DNA from 3 places in the Pectobacterium hainanensis genome. Region 2 is predicted to be linked to each of the others. Evidence: predicted binding sites of a transcription regulator. Region 2 holds the regulator's gene; each other region holds the start of a gene.

Region 1 (4,917 bases), on a different contig from region 2:
CCATATCGGCGACCTTGAAGGCGATAAAAGCAGCCGCACCCGACCAGACGAAGCAGACGATAACACTGAACAGTTGTACCCAAACCTGATGTGCCATGGTTACGCCTTCAGCATATCCAACACCGCCGAGAGATGCAGAGGTAAAGACCCCCGTCAGGATACAACCGACGATACCGCACACGCCGTGAACACCAAACACATCACATGGGTCATCAACACGTAGCCATCTCTTCAGGACGGTAACACCCCACAGGCCAGCAAAACCACCCGCTAAACCAATGACCATTGCCCCACCAACACCAACCGTACCCGCCGCAGGCGTAATCGCAACCAGACCAGCGATACAGCCTGAACACGCCCCCAGCAGGGAAGGCTTGCCACGCGCCATCCATTCACCCGCAACCCAAGCCAGGATAGCCGCCGCTGTCGCAACCACAGTGTTCAGGAAGGCCAGAGCCGCGATACCGTTAGCGGCACCAGCAGAGCCAGCGTTAAAACCAAACCAGCCGATATACAGAATAGCGGTACCGATAAAGACCATCGGCAAGTTATGCGGTTTAAATGCTTCTTTACCAAAACCGGCACGTTTCCCTAACAGGTACGCCCCAACCAAACCAGCAACAGCAGCGTTGATATGCACAACCGTACCACCGGCAAAATCCAATGCACCATCGGCAGCTAAATAACCACCACCCCATACCATATGGGTCATCGGCAAATAGGAGAACGTCAGCCACAGTGCAACGAAAATCAAGACGGCAGAGAAGCGGATACGCTCAGCGATCGCCCCAACAATCAACGCAACGGTAATGCAGGCAAAAGACGCCTGATAAGCCACGTGCACAAATTGATAGAACGTGCCTGAAATCGACTCAATGCCAATGCCTTTCAGCATAAAGCTGGCAAACCCACCAAAAAACGCGTTACCTTCGCTGAAGGCCAGACTATAGCCATATATCACCCACAGAATGCACACCATCGCAAAGGTGACCGCTACCTGAGTCATCATGGAAAGCACGTTCTTTGAGCGGATCAAACCACCATAAAACAGTGCGATACCGGGTATAGTCATAAAAAGTACCAGCGCGGTACAAATCATAATAAAAGCGTTATCCGCTTTATCGATCGTTGGAGCGGCAGCCATCGCCCAGGATGGGAGTAAAGCAGCGACACCAAGACCTAATGAGGAGACAAGTTTTTTCATTTTCATCCATCCCTATTTACGAATCTAAGTCAGGTGTTAAAGTGCGGCTTCGTCAGTTTCACCCGTACGAATACGGATAACCCTTTGTAATTCAGCGACAAAAATCTTTCCGTCACCAATTTTTCCGGTATAAGCCGCTTTGCTGATAACATCAATGACTTCGTCTAATTGATCATCAGCGATAGCGATATCAATTTTTACCTTCGGTAAAAAATTGACGCTATACTCTGCGCCACGATACAGCTCAGCATGCCCTTTCTGACGGCCAAACCCTTTCACCTCGGTGACGGTGAGTCCCTGGATGCCGACAGCAGACAATGCCTCGCGCACGTCCTCCAGCTTGAATGGTTTTATCACCACAGTAACCAGTTTCATTCATCTTCCCCCTAACCATTAAGTTCAGACTTACGCCCGCCACGCTTCGAATCACGTTTATTTCGGATGACGATCATCTCGAATTGCTCTGTACATCATGGTTAAAGCAAAGGGTGTGCCATAAATGATTTCTTTGGCCCAGATTGGTGGAATAACGTGGCTCACGTCTGTCAGGAGAGAGAAAACACAGCGTTAAAAGGAGAAAATGCAAAATAGCGACAATCAAATTGCACCCAATTAGTGCGTGACGCTAAATTTCAGTGCATGTAGACGAAAAATAGAATGGATATGCCTAGTGATGGTGCGATGTCATGCGGAGGCCATGGTTTGGCCTCACATGTTCGGGTGCATTGAAAGCTTATGAAACGGGCAACGTCTGTTCATTACTCTCAGACACCGCTAATTCTTCTCCAGCCAATTGAAGCTGATACATTTGATAATACCGCCCCTGCTGGCGAAGTAATTGCCCATGCGTCCCCTGCTCAACCGTCTGCCCGCGATGAAGCACCATAATCGTATCTGCATCAACAATGGTCGATAGACGGTGAGCAATGACAATCAGCGTCGTTTGTTCACGAATAACACTCAGTGCTTTTTGCACCGCTTGTTCAGTCCCCGAATCGATATTCGCGGTGGCTTCATCGAGGATAAGCACCTTAGGGGTTTGAACCAATACACGCGCAATGGCCAAGAGCTGCTTCTGCCCGGTAGACAGATTATTTCCCTGTTCTCCAATACGGGTATGCAATCCTTCTGGAAACGAATGCACCAAATCAGACAGTTGAACGATATCCAACACTCGCCAAACTTCGTCTTCGCTGATATCGCGTCCTAGTGTTACATTGGTATACATGGATTCAGCCAGTACAACCGGATCTTGCTGCACCATCGCCACATTATTGCACAACACCTGATGTGACAGGGTGGGTAATGGGCGTCCATCCAAACGGATTTCACCTTCATCGAGCGGATAATACCCCATCAACAAATTTGCCAATGTGCTTTTGCCACTACCGGTATGCCCCACCAGTGCAACAAAGCCTTGTTCAGGAATAACCAGAGAAATATTTTGTAAAACCCGTTTTTGATCTGCGCCATAAGAGAAAGAAACGTTGTCAATCTCAACACGTCCTCCTGACAATGCGCACCGATCATTGCCGTAGCGCTGCTTTTTGCCATCCATCAGTTCAAAAATACGCTCACCAGCGACGACAGCCTGTTGCAACATAGATTGCTGGGTCGTCAACTCGATTAATGGTTCATTCAAGCGACCAAGATAATTGATAAAGGCATACAACACCCCGGCCCCAACAGAGCCCACTGCACTGAAACCAAATTGCAATAACAAGCCGCATAGCACCATGGCAGAAAACAAGCTCAGCAACGGGCGCAATAGAAAACCATCGAGACGCAATGTTTGCATACGTGCCAGATAGTGTTCGTGACTGGCAGCCCCCAGTTTCTCACCAAAACGAGCCTGCTGACGGAATTGTTGGATGACGCCCATGCCAGTAATGACTTCATTAAAACCATCATTAATATCCGCCAGATAGCCCCGTACGCGACGCACAATTGGCGTACTGTATCGCTGATAAATCACCATCACGACGATCACTGCTGGGAAAATAGCCAAAGCAACCAACGCCATACGCCAATCGAGACTAAACATGGCGACCAACATCGCACCAATCAGGGCAGCACTGCGTAATACCGTTGAGACAACCGTAACATACAGATCTTTCACTACTTCAGTGTCATTCGTTACACGGGAAATCAATTGCCCTACGGGCTGGGTATCAAACGTACTCAGTGGCTGGCGTAAAGCGGCATCCATGACATCAGTCCGCAACTGTTGTACGACACCAACGGCAACCCGGTTGAATAATAGCGCCTGAAAATAGTGCAAGGCCGCAGCCAAAACCTGCAACCCAATATATGCCACCGCTAAACCCGTCGCGATAGCGAATGGAAACTCCCCTTTTGCCACCAGATGATCAATGAAATAACTCACCAATATCGGGCCAGATACCTCTGCCGCCGCAGCGATCCAAAGCATCACAACACCGAATCCCAGCGGCTTTCGCCACGGCGAACCATAGGCCAGCAATCGTTTTAAGGTTGGCCAAAGCTGCTTAGGCTTACTCATCCTTCACTCCCTCAGCCTGCGGTGCGTCATCCAAAGCCGCTTCCAACTGTTGATAACGGTGCATATCACGATACCAGCCAGCATAGCCAATCAGCTCGCGGTGTTCGCCACGTTGAACGATATGACCTTGTTGCAACACCAAAATTTCATTCGCGTCTACCAAGGCTGAAAGACGATGCGCACTGATAATCAAAGTACGCTGCGAACTCCATTGTTTCAGGTTTTGCAAAATCTGATGTTCTGTCCGACCATCAACAGCCGATAGCGCATCGTCTAACACTAAAATTTCCGACTCCAGCAATAAGGCTCGGGCAATAGCGATCCGCTGTTTTTGCCCTCCTGATAACATCACGCCCCGCTCTCCCACTTCCGTGTGATATCCCTGCGGGAGACGCAGGATATCTTCATGAACACTGGCAAGCCGCGCAGCCTGCTCAATTTGCTGCTGAGTGGCGTCGGGTCGTCCTAGCGCGATGTTGCTTGCTACCGTATCAGAAAACAGGAAAGGCGTTTGCCCGACGACGGCAAAACGATGGCGCAGCGCATCCAATCGAATGTCAGATAACGGTAGGCCATGGTAGTCAATGCTTCCCGACTGAACATCAAAATGCCGCAAAATCAACGCTAATAACGTACTTTTTCCCGATCCCGTAGGACCACAAAGCCCCAAAACGTTGCCGGGCTCCAACGTAAAACACACACGCTCTAATACATTGCGTGAACTTTCTGGGTAGTGAAATCCATCAATATCAACGCGTAGCGTACCCCCCCCGTCAGGTAACGCCGAGGAACCTTCCGAGACCACTAGTTCTTCAGACAAAAGCTGCCGAATACGGCTGTATGCTGCGCTACCGCGCTCAACAATATTGAACATCCACGCCAGCGCTAGCATTGGCCAAATCATCAGCCCGAGATACATCACAAAGCTGGTTAACAATCCCAATGTCAGCGAACCGTGAATGACCATCCAACTGCCGCCACCAATCGCAAGCAGATGAGACAAGCCCACAGCAATATAAATAGTAGGATCAAACCGCGCATCAACACGCGCAACATGCATATTTTTAGCGCCAGCATCTGCCGCAACCTTTGCAAAACGTTGGGATTGATAATCCTCCAGCCCGAATGATTTAATCATGCGGATGCTGGTCAGACTCTCTTGCGCCTGATCGTTAAGAGATGAAAATGCAGC
Region 2 (4,917 bases):
CGAATCGGGGGTATCCGGGTTTATAAATACTCGGGTCCATGATTTTTATCATTTGTTTTAACTCTAATGCTGTTTTGTTTAAAAAACTTATAGATAACGGTGCTGGTTGATTATTTTTATGTAACTCAAGCGCATCATAAACAGCATCTAAAGTCTCTTTTAAAACTATCTCGACAGATTGACTCATAGCAAAGAGTATCCATATTTTGATTGAGGTAAAATTTTTCTCTACTAAATCGATATACCCTAAATAATTCAAGTTTCAGGAAGGCGGCAAGCGAAGGAATCCCGATGAGCTTACTTGAGTAAGTGATTCGGGTGACTGAACGCAGCCAACGCACATGCAACTTGAAGTATGACGGGTATAGGCCTATTTAACTAGAAGAATAGCACTTCTTATTAATCATTGCTTTCAGTGTCTCTTAATATTTTCTTAAACACTTTCTTTAGGCTTACGCCCATTCCTGAGATAGACACCCCATAGTTTGCAAAATCACGAGCGACATCTATATTATTTTTTAAAATATGGTAATACATACACATTGATATTAATCTAACCGGCGTCACTCCATTTAATGGAGTAGCAATATTTTTCTCTTTAATGTTATCAATGCTAAGAAGGGAAAAAACATCGTCAATAGAACTAAAAAAATCAAAAAAAGTTCGAGACTTTTCTTCTATCTCATTAATAATGAAAGAAATATCATCTGGTGAGTCCAGCAATGCAATACTCAGGGGTTTATTTGTAGACAGTCGGCTACGGATATAACAATCAATTTCTTTTTTAGGATAAGGGCGATGGTCTAACTGATCAAACATAGGATGAACACCTAAATTGATAAATAAAACGTCGCCTGTCGTTTTTATTTGAAAATTGACACAATTTATAAAACCATTGTTTTCTCTAAAAAAATCAGCATGACTTTCTCTAGAAAATCCATTTGAAATAAAAGATGATGTTATTAATTGAGTATTCATTCTGTTACCTATCAGTCCTTGTTTTCGTCACCCTTCTGTTCCTTGCAGGAGCGCCTATCATTTTATTTGAGATGTCGCATGATTGGGCGATTATTCTTCATCAAAACCGGCCTCAAACAGTTGGATCACCGCTGCCAGCGCTTTTATTTCGTCGGGCCCAGTAGCCTCTACTTCAAGGTATTTTCCTTTGGCCGAGTCGAGCATCAACATGGCAATGACGCTACTGGCTTCGGCCTCCGTGCCGCTATCGTTACGCAAAATCACCTCAGCGTTAAAACTCTGCACCAGCTCAAACAATTTCATGGCGGGTCTGGCATGCATGCCGAGTTTATTTTTTATTTCAACCGTTTGTCGGACCGTCATAGGCTATCCGATATCATGGTTTACGTTTTTCCAGCGTACGATGCCGAGATTGAACGTTTTTGCCGCGTGAGCGGAAGTAGTCCGCCAGTTGCTCTGCAACATAAACGGAGCGGTGCTTGCCACCGGTACAACCAATCGCCACGGTCAGATAGCTGCGATTATTGGTCTCCAGCATGGGGAGCCATAGTTCCAGATAACTGCGTGTCTGATAGATGAAATTATGAACTTCAGTGTGTCGATCGAGGAAGGCGGCGACAGGTTTATCCAGGCCCGTCATGGGGCGGAGTTTAGGATCCCAGTGTGGGTTAGGTAAAAAACGCACATCAAACACATAGTCGGCATCAATGGGAATACCATGCTTATAGCCGAAAGATTCAAAGACCATCGTCAGTTCTCGTTCCCGCTTGCCTAGCAGACGGGTACGTAGCATCTCAGCCAATTCATGTACTGACATTTCAGACGTATCAATGATCAAATCGGCCCGTGAGCGTAATGGCTCAAGCAGATCGCTTTCTTCATCAATTGCGCTTTCCAGTGATAGATTTCTACTGGATAGCGGGTGCAGTCGACGGGTGTCACTATAGCGGCGGATCAGTGTATTGCGATCGGCATCAAGGAATAATAACTGAGGTGAAAAACTTTGTGGCAGCTGCGCCATGGCATGTTCAAACACCTCTGGCGATTCTGGCATGTTGCGCACATCAATACTGACCGCTGCGGAGATATTGCGTGTTGCCAGCGTGCTAGCCAATTCTGGTAACAAGACCACTGGCAGGTTATCTACGCAGTAGAACCCCATATCTTCCAGCGCGCGCAGAGCGACGGATTTCCCTGACCCTGAGCGACCACTGACAATCATCAGTACCATCTGACGACTCCCCCCTGACCATGTGATGGTATGACCACCTTGTCATTGTTTTTATCATACGTTGCCAGAAAATGAACGATGAGCATTCGAGGCATAAAAATGCTGTGATTCCCGACCTCTATGCTTACCACAGGGTTAACCCGCTTCCGTCATAATCTGATACAACTCTTCATCGCTTTGCGCTGCACGTAGACGCCGACAAACGGTTTTATCTGCCAGCCGTTTGGCAATAAGCGACAGCGTATGTAAGTGCGTTTTACATTGTTCTGCTGGAACCAGCAAGGCAAAAAGCAAATCAACCGCTTGATTGTCAATGGCATCGAAAGCGATTGGCTGTTCTAGCTGGATAAATACACCGATTGCCTCCAGCGCGTTATCGTCCTCCAGCTTACCGTGGGGGATAGCAATACCGTTGCCAATGCCTGTGCTGCCCATCCGTTCGCGGGTAAGAATGGCATCAAAAATAATCTGTGAAGGGAGATTTAGCTGTTTGGCAGCCAGTTCACTGATAATCTCCAGCGCCCTTTTTTTACTTTGGCAATGGACGGTACTTCGGGTGCACTCTGGACGTAACACGGTGCTGAGTTGCAAATCAGGAACATTGTTCATTTTATATTCACTTAACGACACTTTCACTTCCGGTAAGCCCAGCCCGTAGTAAGATCTATGGGCTGGGGCAGTTCTTTCGCTACGCGATGGAGCAAAAGAAAAATTAGTGCTGTTTTAGCTTATCCTTATGCTTATTGAGCTGGCGGGCCAGTTTATCGATCAGCAAATCGATCGCGGCGTACATATCTTCCGCTTCTGATGTGGCATGCAACTCTCCACCGTTGACGTGGAGAGTGGCGTCAGCGATTTGCTGCACTTTCTCCACTTTCAGTACCACATTGACCTGATTGATACGGTCAAAATATTGCTCTAACTTGGCAAACTTGGTATTGACGAAATCGCGTAAAGGCTCGGTAATTTCGATGTGATGTCCGGTGATGTTGAGCTGCATAGTGTCTTCCTTCTCTGTTGAGATCAAACCAACTGTTTACGTTGGTTTGATGGTGGGATAGATAAAGACTCTCGGTATTTTGCCACGGTACGCCGTGCCACAATGATGCCTTGTTCCGCGAGCAATGTTGTTAATTTGCTGTCGCTTAAAGGCTTGGCGGGGTTTTCTGCGGCGACTAATTTCTTGACCAATGCTCGAATAGCCGTTGACGAAGCTTCACCTCCGCTATCGGTATTAACATGGCTGGAAAAGAAATATTTTAGTTCAAAAATGCCGCGTGGGCTGTGCAGAAACTTTTGTGTTGTCACCCGGGAGATGGTGGATTCATGCATATCCACGACCTGAGCGATATCTGCCAGCACCATCGGTTTCATGAATTCTTCACCCTGTTCGAAAAAGTCCTGCTGCTGTTCGACAATACAGCGGGTGACTTTGAGCAGGGTGTCATTACGGCTCTCCAGGCTTTTGATTAGCCAGCGCGCTTCCTGCAAATGGCTGCGGATAAACTGACCATCGCTATCGCTGCGGACACTGCTGCCCAACGCAGCATATTGCTGATTAATTTGCAGCCTAGGGACGCTATCCGTATTTAATTCAACCACCCAATGTCCCTGATGCTTGCGAACCAGTACATCAGGGATAACATATTCGGACTCACCCGTGTTGATAGATTGGCCGGGGCGGGGATCGAGGGATTGAATCAGCGTCAGCGCTTCTTTCAGCACCTCTTCTTTCAGGCGCGTTGAGCGAATCAGGCTGCGGAAATCATGGTTTGCCAGCAGATCAAGGTATTCGCTGACGATGAGCGTTGCTTCAGTGAGCCGGGGCGTGTCTGAGGAGAACTGGGATAGCTGTACCAGCAGGCAATCTCGTAGGTCGCGGGCGGCGACGCCCACAGGGTCGAAGCGTTGTACTCGTTTAAGTACGGCTTCCACCTCATCGAGGGTGACGTTTTCATCACCGATACTATCCAGAATATCTTCCAACGGCACGGTGAGATAGCCGGTATTGTCCACCGCATCGACGATGGATGTCGCAATGGCGGTATCCGTCTCTGAAAACGGCGTCAACTCCACTTGCCACATCAAGTAGTCCTGAAGGGTTTGTGTCGTTTCCCCCTGATAAATGGGCAATTCCTCATCGCGATAATCTGTGCCGGTGCCGGATGGCGTACCTGCGGAATAGATTTCATCCCAGGTGGCATCCAGTGGTAATTCTTCCGGCATCTCTTTTTGCTCTAACGCTTCACCCGTATCCAGCGAATCGCTGTCGGCGGTATCGAATGCTTCTATTTCTTCGTGATTGTCCGTTTGTTCCAGCAACGGGTTGCTTTCCAGCGCCAATTGAATTTCTTGTTGCAGTTCAAGCGTGGACAGTTGCAACAGGCGGATTGCCTGCTGTAGCTGTGGCGTCATGGCCAGTTGCTGGCTAAGCCTGAGTTGCAAACCTTGCTTCATAAGTGGTGCTAACGTCCCTATATTGGTTCAATGATGAGAATGAATTGAAAACACTACACTATCAGAGTCGGAAGCCTTCGCCCAGATAGACGCGTTTTACCTGCTCATCGGCGAGTATTTCGGTCGGAGAACCATGGGCAATCAATTGTCCCTGACTCACGATGTAGGCGCGTTCACAAACATCTAATGTTTCGCGCACGTTATGGTCGGTAATTAATACGCCGAGTCCGCTGTCTCGCAGATGCTCAATG
Region 3 (4,917 bases), on a different contig from region 2:
ACTCTATGAGCGCACAGTAGTAACTTCAACACCCGTGGAGAAAAAAGCCCATCATAAGATGGGCTGAAAAGTTTCCACGGCAACAAAAACAAAACCAAAAACGTCTTAGCATTCTGTTAATCATCGATCAAGGTTGGGTATCAGCACACCTAACCTTATCGAAGCAGATATCATTACACACTGTAGTACAGTTCGAACTCAACCGGGTGTGGCGTCATGCGAACACGGTCATTCTCTGATTTACGCAGTTCGATGTAAGCATCAATGGTATCATCAGTGAATACACCGCCACGGGTCAGGAATTCACGATCCGCATCCAATGCATTCAGCGCTTCTTCCAGCGAACCAGCCACCTGTGGAATTTCTTTGGCTTCTTCCGGCGGCAGATCGTACAGGTTCTTATCCATTGCATCGCCAGGATGAATTTTGTTGATCACGCCATCCAGACCAGCCATTAACAATGCAGCGAAACACAGGTAAGGGTTAGCTGCCGGATCCGGGAAGCGAACCTCGATACGACGCGCTTTCGCACTGGCAACAACCGGAATACGGATAGATGCAGAACGGTTGCGAGCCGAGTAAGCCAACATAACCGGTGCTTCATACCCTGGAACCAGACGCTTGTAAGAGTTGGTGGTTGGGTTAGCGAGGGCGTTGATGGCTTTAGCATGTTTAATCACCCCGCCGATGTAATACAACGCTGTTTCAGACAGGCCGCCGTATTTGTCACCAGCGAACAGGTTGGTTCCATTTTTAGCTAAAGACATATGGCAGTGCATGCCAGAGCCGTTGTCACCAAACATAGGTTTTGGCATGAAGGTCGCCGTTTTGCCAAATGCATGAGCAACGTTGTGCACGACATATTTGTAAATCTGAATTTCGTCCGCTTTTTTGGTCATGGTATTGAAGCGGGTTGCCACTTCGTTCTGACCTGCGGTAGCAACTTCATGGTGATGCGCTTCGACCACTAAACCCATTTCTTCCATGGTCAGACACATCGTTGAACGCATGTCCTGAGAGGAATCGACCGGAGGTACAGGGAAGTAGCCGCCTTTCACGCCAGGGCGGTGGCCCTTGTTACCGCCTTCGTATTTCGTGCTGGAGTTCCAAGCACCTTCGATATCATCAATGGCAACGTGAGAACCAGAGATGCTGCTGCCGAAACGGATATCATCGAACAGGAAGAATTCTGGCTCTGGCCCGAACAGGACGGTATCGGCAATGCCGGAGGCGCGCAGGAAATCTTCAGCACGTTTAGAAATAGAACGTGGATCGCGATCATAACCTTGCATCGTGCCTGGTTCTAAAATATCGCAACGAATGATTAGCGTTGACTCTTCAAAGAATGGGTCGATAACTGCCGTGCTGGTATCCGGCATCAGAACCATGTCGGATTCGTTAATGCCTTTCCAGCCGCCAATCGAGGAACCATCAAACATTTTACCTTCTTCAAAAAAGTCAGCATTAACTTGATGAGCCGGAATCGTGATGTGTTGTTCTTTGCCTTTGGTATCGGTGAAGCGCAAATCAACAAACTTCACTTCATGTTCATTCAGCATCGTCAAAACATGTTCTGCGGACATACTTGGTTCTCCCGATTGTCGTTTTTCGTCGTGGAACGAATATCATTGTGGATTGATGTTGTTACCGTGCGTAGACTAAAGCTAAAAGTGTGCCAACTTTTTAAATATGTGTAATGTGCTGCACGTCGGGGCTTTCTGCCTGAATACGACTGCACCATTATAGTTTATAGCACCAAAATGGTGCTTATTGGGTGAAGTTATGCACTTATTTGGTGCATTGCTTCACACTTGTCGCGTTTTTGCACCGTGAAAGGGATCACAAAGCAGGCAGCAATGGGTTGTTTATCATAGATGCTTGTGATCTTGTTTAGTCCCTCGATTAATACGTGTACAATAGCGCGCTATTTCTAAAATGCCTGAGGCAAAGCTGTGATCGAAAATTTGCGTAACATCGCCATTATTGCGCACGTTGACCATGGGAAAACGACCCTGGTTGATAAGTTGTTGCAACAATCCGGAACTTTCGGAGAACGTACTGAAGCAACCGAACGTGTAATGGACTCCAACGATTTGGAGAGAGAGCGTGGAATTACCATCCTCGCCAAAAATACTGCCATTAATTGGAAAGACTATCGCATTAACATCGTGGATACCCCGGGACACGCCGATTTTGGCGGCGAGGTTGAACGTGTTATGTCGATGGTTGACTCGGTGCTGTTAGTCGTTGACGCAATGGATGGTCCGATGCCGCAGACCCGTTTCGTGACTAAAAAAGCGTTTGCCAATGGTCTGAAGCCAATTGTGGTGATCAACAAGGTTGACCGCCCCGGCGCTCGCCCTGACTGGGTTGTTGATCAGGTATTCGATCTGTTTGTTAATCTGGATGCGACGGATGAACAACTGGATTTCCCGATCATTTATGCCTCCGCATTGATGGGGATTGCCGGTAACGATCACAATGATATGGCGGAAGATATGACTCCGTTGTATCAGGCTATCGTCGATCATGTTTCGGCTCCGAAAGTAGAACTTGAAGCGCCATTCCAGATGCAAATCTCCCAGTTAGACTATAACAACTATGTTGGTGTTATTGGGGTGGGCCGTATCAAACGTGGTCGTGTGAAACCGAATCAGCCGATCACTATCATCGATAGCGAAGGTAAAACCCGCAATGGTCGAGTGGGTAAAGTTCTGACCCATATGGGGCTGGAGCGCATTGAAGCACCCGTTGCTGAAGCTGGCGATATCATCGCGATCACGGGTCTGGGAGAGCTCAATATCTCCGATACCGTTTGTGATGTGACCGCGGTTGAAGCTTTGCCTGCATTGTCTGTTGATGAACCAACGGTCACGATGTACTTCAACGTCAACACCTCTCCGTTCTGTGGTAAAGAAGGTAAATATGTGACCTCTCGTCAGATTCTGGAACGTCTGAATAAAGAGTTGGTACATAACGTTGCGTTGCGTGTTGAAGAAACCGAAGATGCGGATGCATTTCGCGTGTCAGGCCGTGGTGAACTTCACCTGTCCGTGCTGATTGAAAATATGCGTCGTGAAGGTTTCGAACTGGCGGTTTCCCGTCCTAAAGTTATCAACCGTAAAATCGATGGCCGTATGCAAGAGCCATTCGAAAACGTGACCCTGGATATTGAAGAACAACATCAGGGCGCAGTCATGCAGGCCATGGGTGAGCGCAAGGGTGATGTTAAGGACATGATCCCTGATGGAAAAGGGCGTATCCGTTTGGATTACCTGATCCCCGCTCGTGGTTTGATCGGTTTCCGTACCGAGTTTATGACGATGACGTCCGGTACGGGTCTGCTGTATTCCACTTTCAGCCACTACGATGATGTGCGTCCAGGCGAAATCGGCCAGCGCCAAAACGGTGTGTTGATCTCTAACGGTCAGGGGAAAGCGGTCGCGTTTGCGCTGTTCAGTCTGCAAGATCGCGGTAAATTGTTCCTCGGTCACGGTGCGGAAGTATATGAAGGCCAGATTATCGGTATTCATTCTCGCTCTAACGATCTGACAGTAAACTGCCTGACCGGTAAGAAACTGACCAACATGCGTGCGTCTGGTACGGATGAAGCCACCACGCTAGTTCCGGCGATCAAAATGTCTCTGGAACAAGCGCTGGAGTTCATTGATGATGATGAACTGGTTGAAGTGACACCAACGTCTATTCGTATTCGTAAACGTCATCTGACGGAAAACGATCGTAAGCGTGCGAATCGCGGACCTAAAGAAGGCTAATTTTTATCAAGCCCCGCTTTATGTAAAAAGGCATCTTCGGGTGCCTTTTTTATTTTTTTGTATTCGTACTCATCAGTTTGCGAGTAGCGTCGCAAAAACGTGCCCAACTTTTTTGTTTTTCTCTACCGTTTTGCGTGGTATTCCTACTTTCACTTTTTCCTGTCGGTCCTCCCTGTTCAGCATTGCAATTTCCCGCTACAGTGAAAAACCAACGGTTACATCAGGAGGAAGGACCATGCTTTATATCTTTGATTTAGGCGACGTCGTCATCGATATTGATTTCAACCGGGTGTTAGGCGTCTGGAGCAAACTCAGTAGTACACCGCTGGCGACGTTGAAAGAGCGTTTTGCCATGGGGGAACCCTTTGAACAGCATGAGCGCGGTGAAATCAGTGATGAAGCGTTTGCGACAGCGTTGTGTCATGAAATGGGGATCTCGTTGAGTTTTGAGCAATTTTCTGCGGGATGGCAAGCTATTTTTGTCGCACTGCGCCCAGAGGTTATCGCGATCATGAACCAATTGCGCAACGATGGGCATCGCGTCGTCATTCTTTCTAATACTAACCGTTTACACTGTGGTCACTGGCCCGTTTTGTATCCTGAAGTAGAGGAGGCGGCCGATCGCCTTTACCTCTCACAGGATATCGGGTTACGTAAACCTGAAGTCGCGATCTATCAGCATGTGCTGATGCAGGAAGGCGTGGCACCAGAACAAACGATTTTCTTTGATGATAACGCAGCTAATGTCGCTGCCGCTCAGTCACTGGGGATTCACAGTATTTTAGTGACTGACCGCCACGTTGTTCCTGACTTTTTTTCTACACAGCCTGCGATCGCCTGTCCATAAGCCTTTTTTATCGGGTTTACCCTTTATTGCTAAGGTAAACCCTGCCAATTTTTTGAAAAACAGGAGTGAAGAGAGTCAATGATCGCGTTAATTCAGCGAGTTTCCAGCGCCAGTGTTACGGTAGGCCATGAGGTGGTTGGTGAAATCGGGAAGGGGTTGTTGGTATTGCTGGGCGTTGAACAAGGCGACGATGAAAGAAAGGCAGAGCGCCTTTGTGAGCGTGTTTTGGGTTACCGGCTATTTAGTGATGATAATGACAAAATGAACCTTAATGTCAGCCAGGTTGGTGGCAGT

What was found. The regulator sigma-54, encoded in region 2, starts transcription at its own class of promoters, with help from an activator protein. The targets are predictions, from matches to a motif close to GTTGGCACANNTTTCGCTNT.
Region 1: glnK (P-II family nitrogen regulator) is a predicted target of sigma-54. The motif match lies at 1,683-1,702, and genes of this name have one in related genera.
Region 3: glnA (glutamate--ammonia ligase) is a predicted target of sigma-54. The motif match lies at 1,661-1,680, and genes of this name have one in related genera.

Annotation. Positions count from the first base shown of each region.
Region 1 covers NZ_JBJYIN010000001.1:407,764-412,680, forward strand. The annotation lists gene amtB (ammonium transporter AmtB) at 1-1,204, opposite strand, end outside; gene glnK (P-II family nitrogen regulator) at 1,241-1,579, opposite strand; gene ACKPVM_RS02040 (SmdB family multidrug efflux ABC transporter permease/ATP-binding protein) at 1,938-3,725, opposite strand; gene ACKPVM_RS02045 (SmdA family multidrug ABC transporter permease/ATP-binding protein) at 3,718-4,917, opposite strand, start outside.
Region 2 covers NZ_JBJYIN010000009.1:48,735-53,651, forward strand. The annotation lists gene ACKPVM_RS10950 (hypothetical protein) at 1-187, opposite strand, end outside; gene ACKPVM_RS10955 (DUF4304 domain-containing protein) at 400-978, opposite strand; gene npr (PTS phosphocarrier protein NPr) at 1,069-1,341, opposite strand; gene rapZ (RNase adapter RapZ) at 1,355-2,209, opposite strand; gene ptsN (PTS IIA-like nitrogen regulatory protein PtsN) at 2,345-2,818, opposite strand; gene hpf (ribosome hibernation promoting factor) at 2,922-3,209, opposite strand; gene rpoN (RNA polymerase factor sigma-54) at 3,233-4,666, opposite strand; gene lptB (LPS export ABC transporter ATP-binding protein) at 4,728-4,917, opposite strand, start outside.
Region 3 covers NZ_JBJYIN010000010.1:12,756-17,672, forward strand. The annotation lists gene glnA (glutamate--ammonia ligase) at 174-1,583, opposite strand; gene typA (ribosome-dependent GTPase TypA) at 1,953-3,776, shown strand; gene yihX (glucose-1-phosphatase) at 4,012-4,623, shown strand; gene dtd (D-aminoacyl-tRNA deacylase) at 4,702-4,917, shown strand, end outside.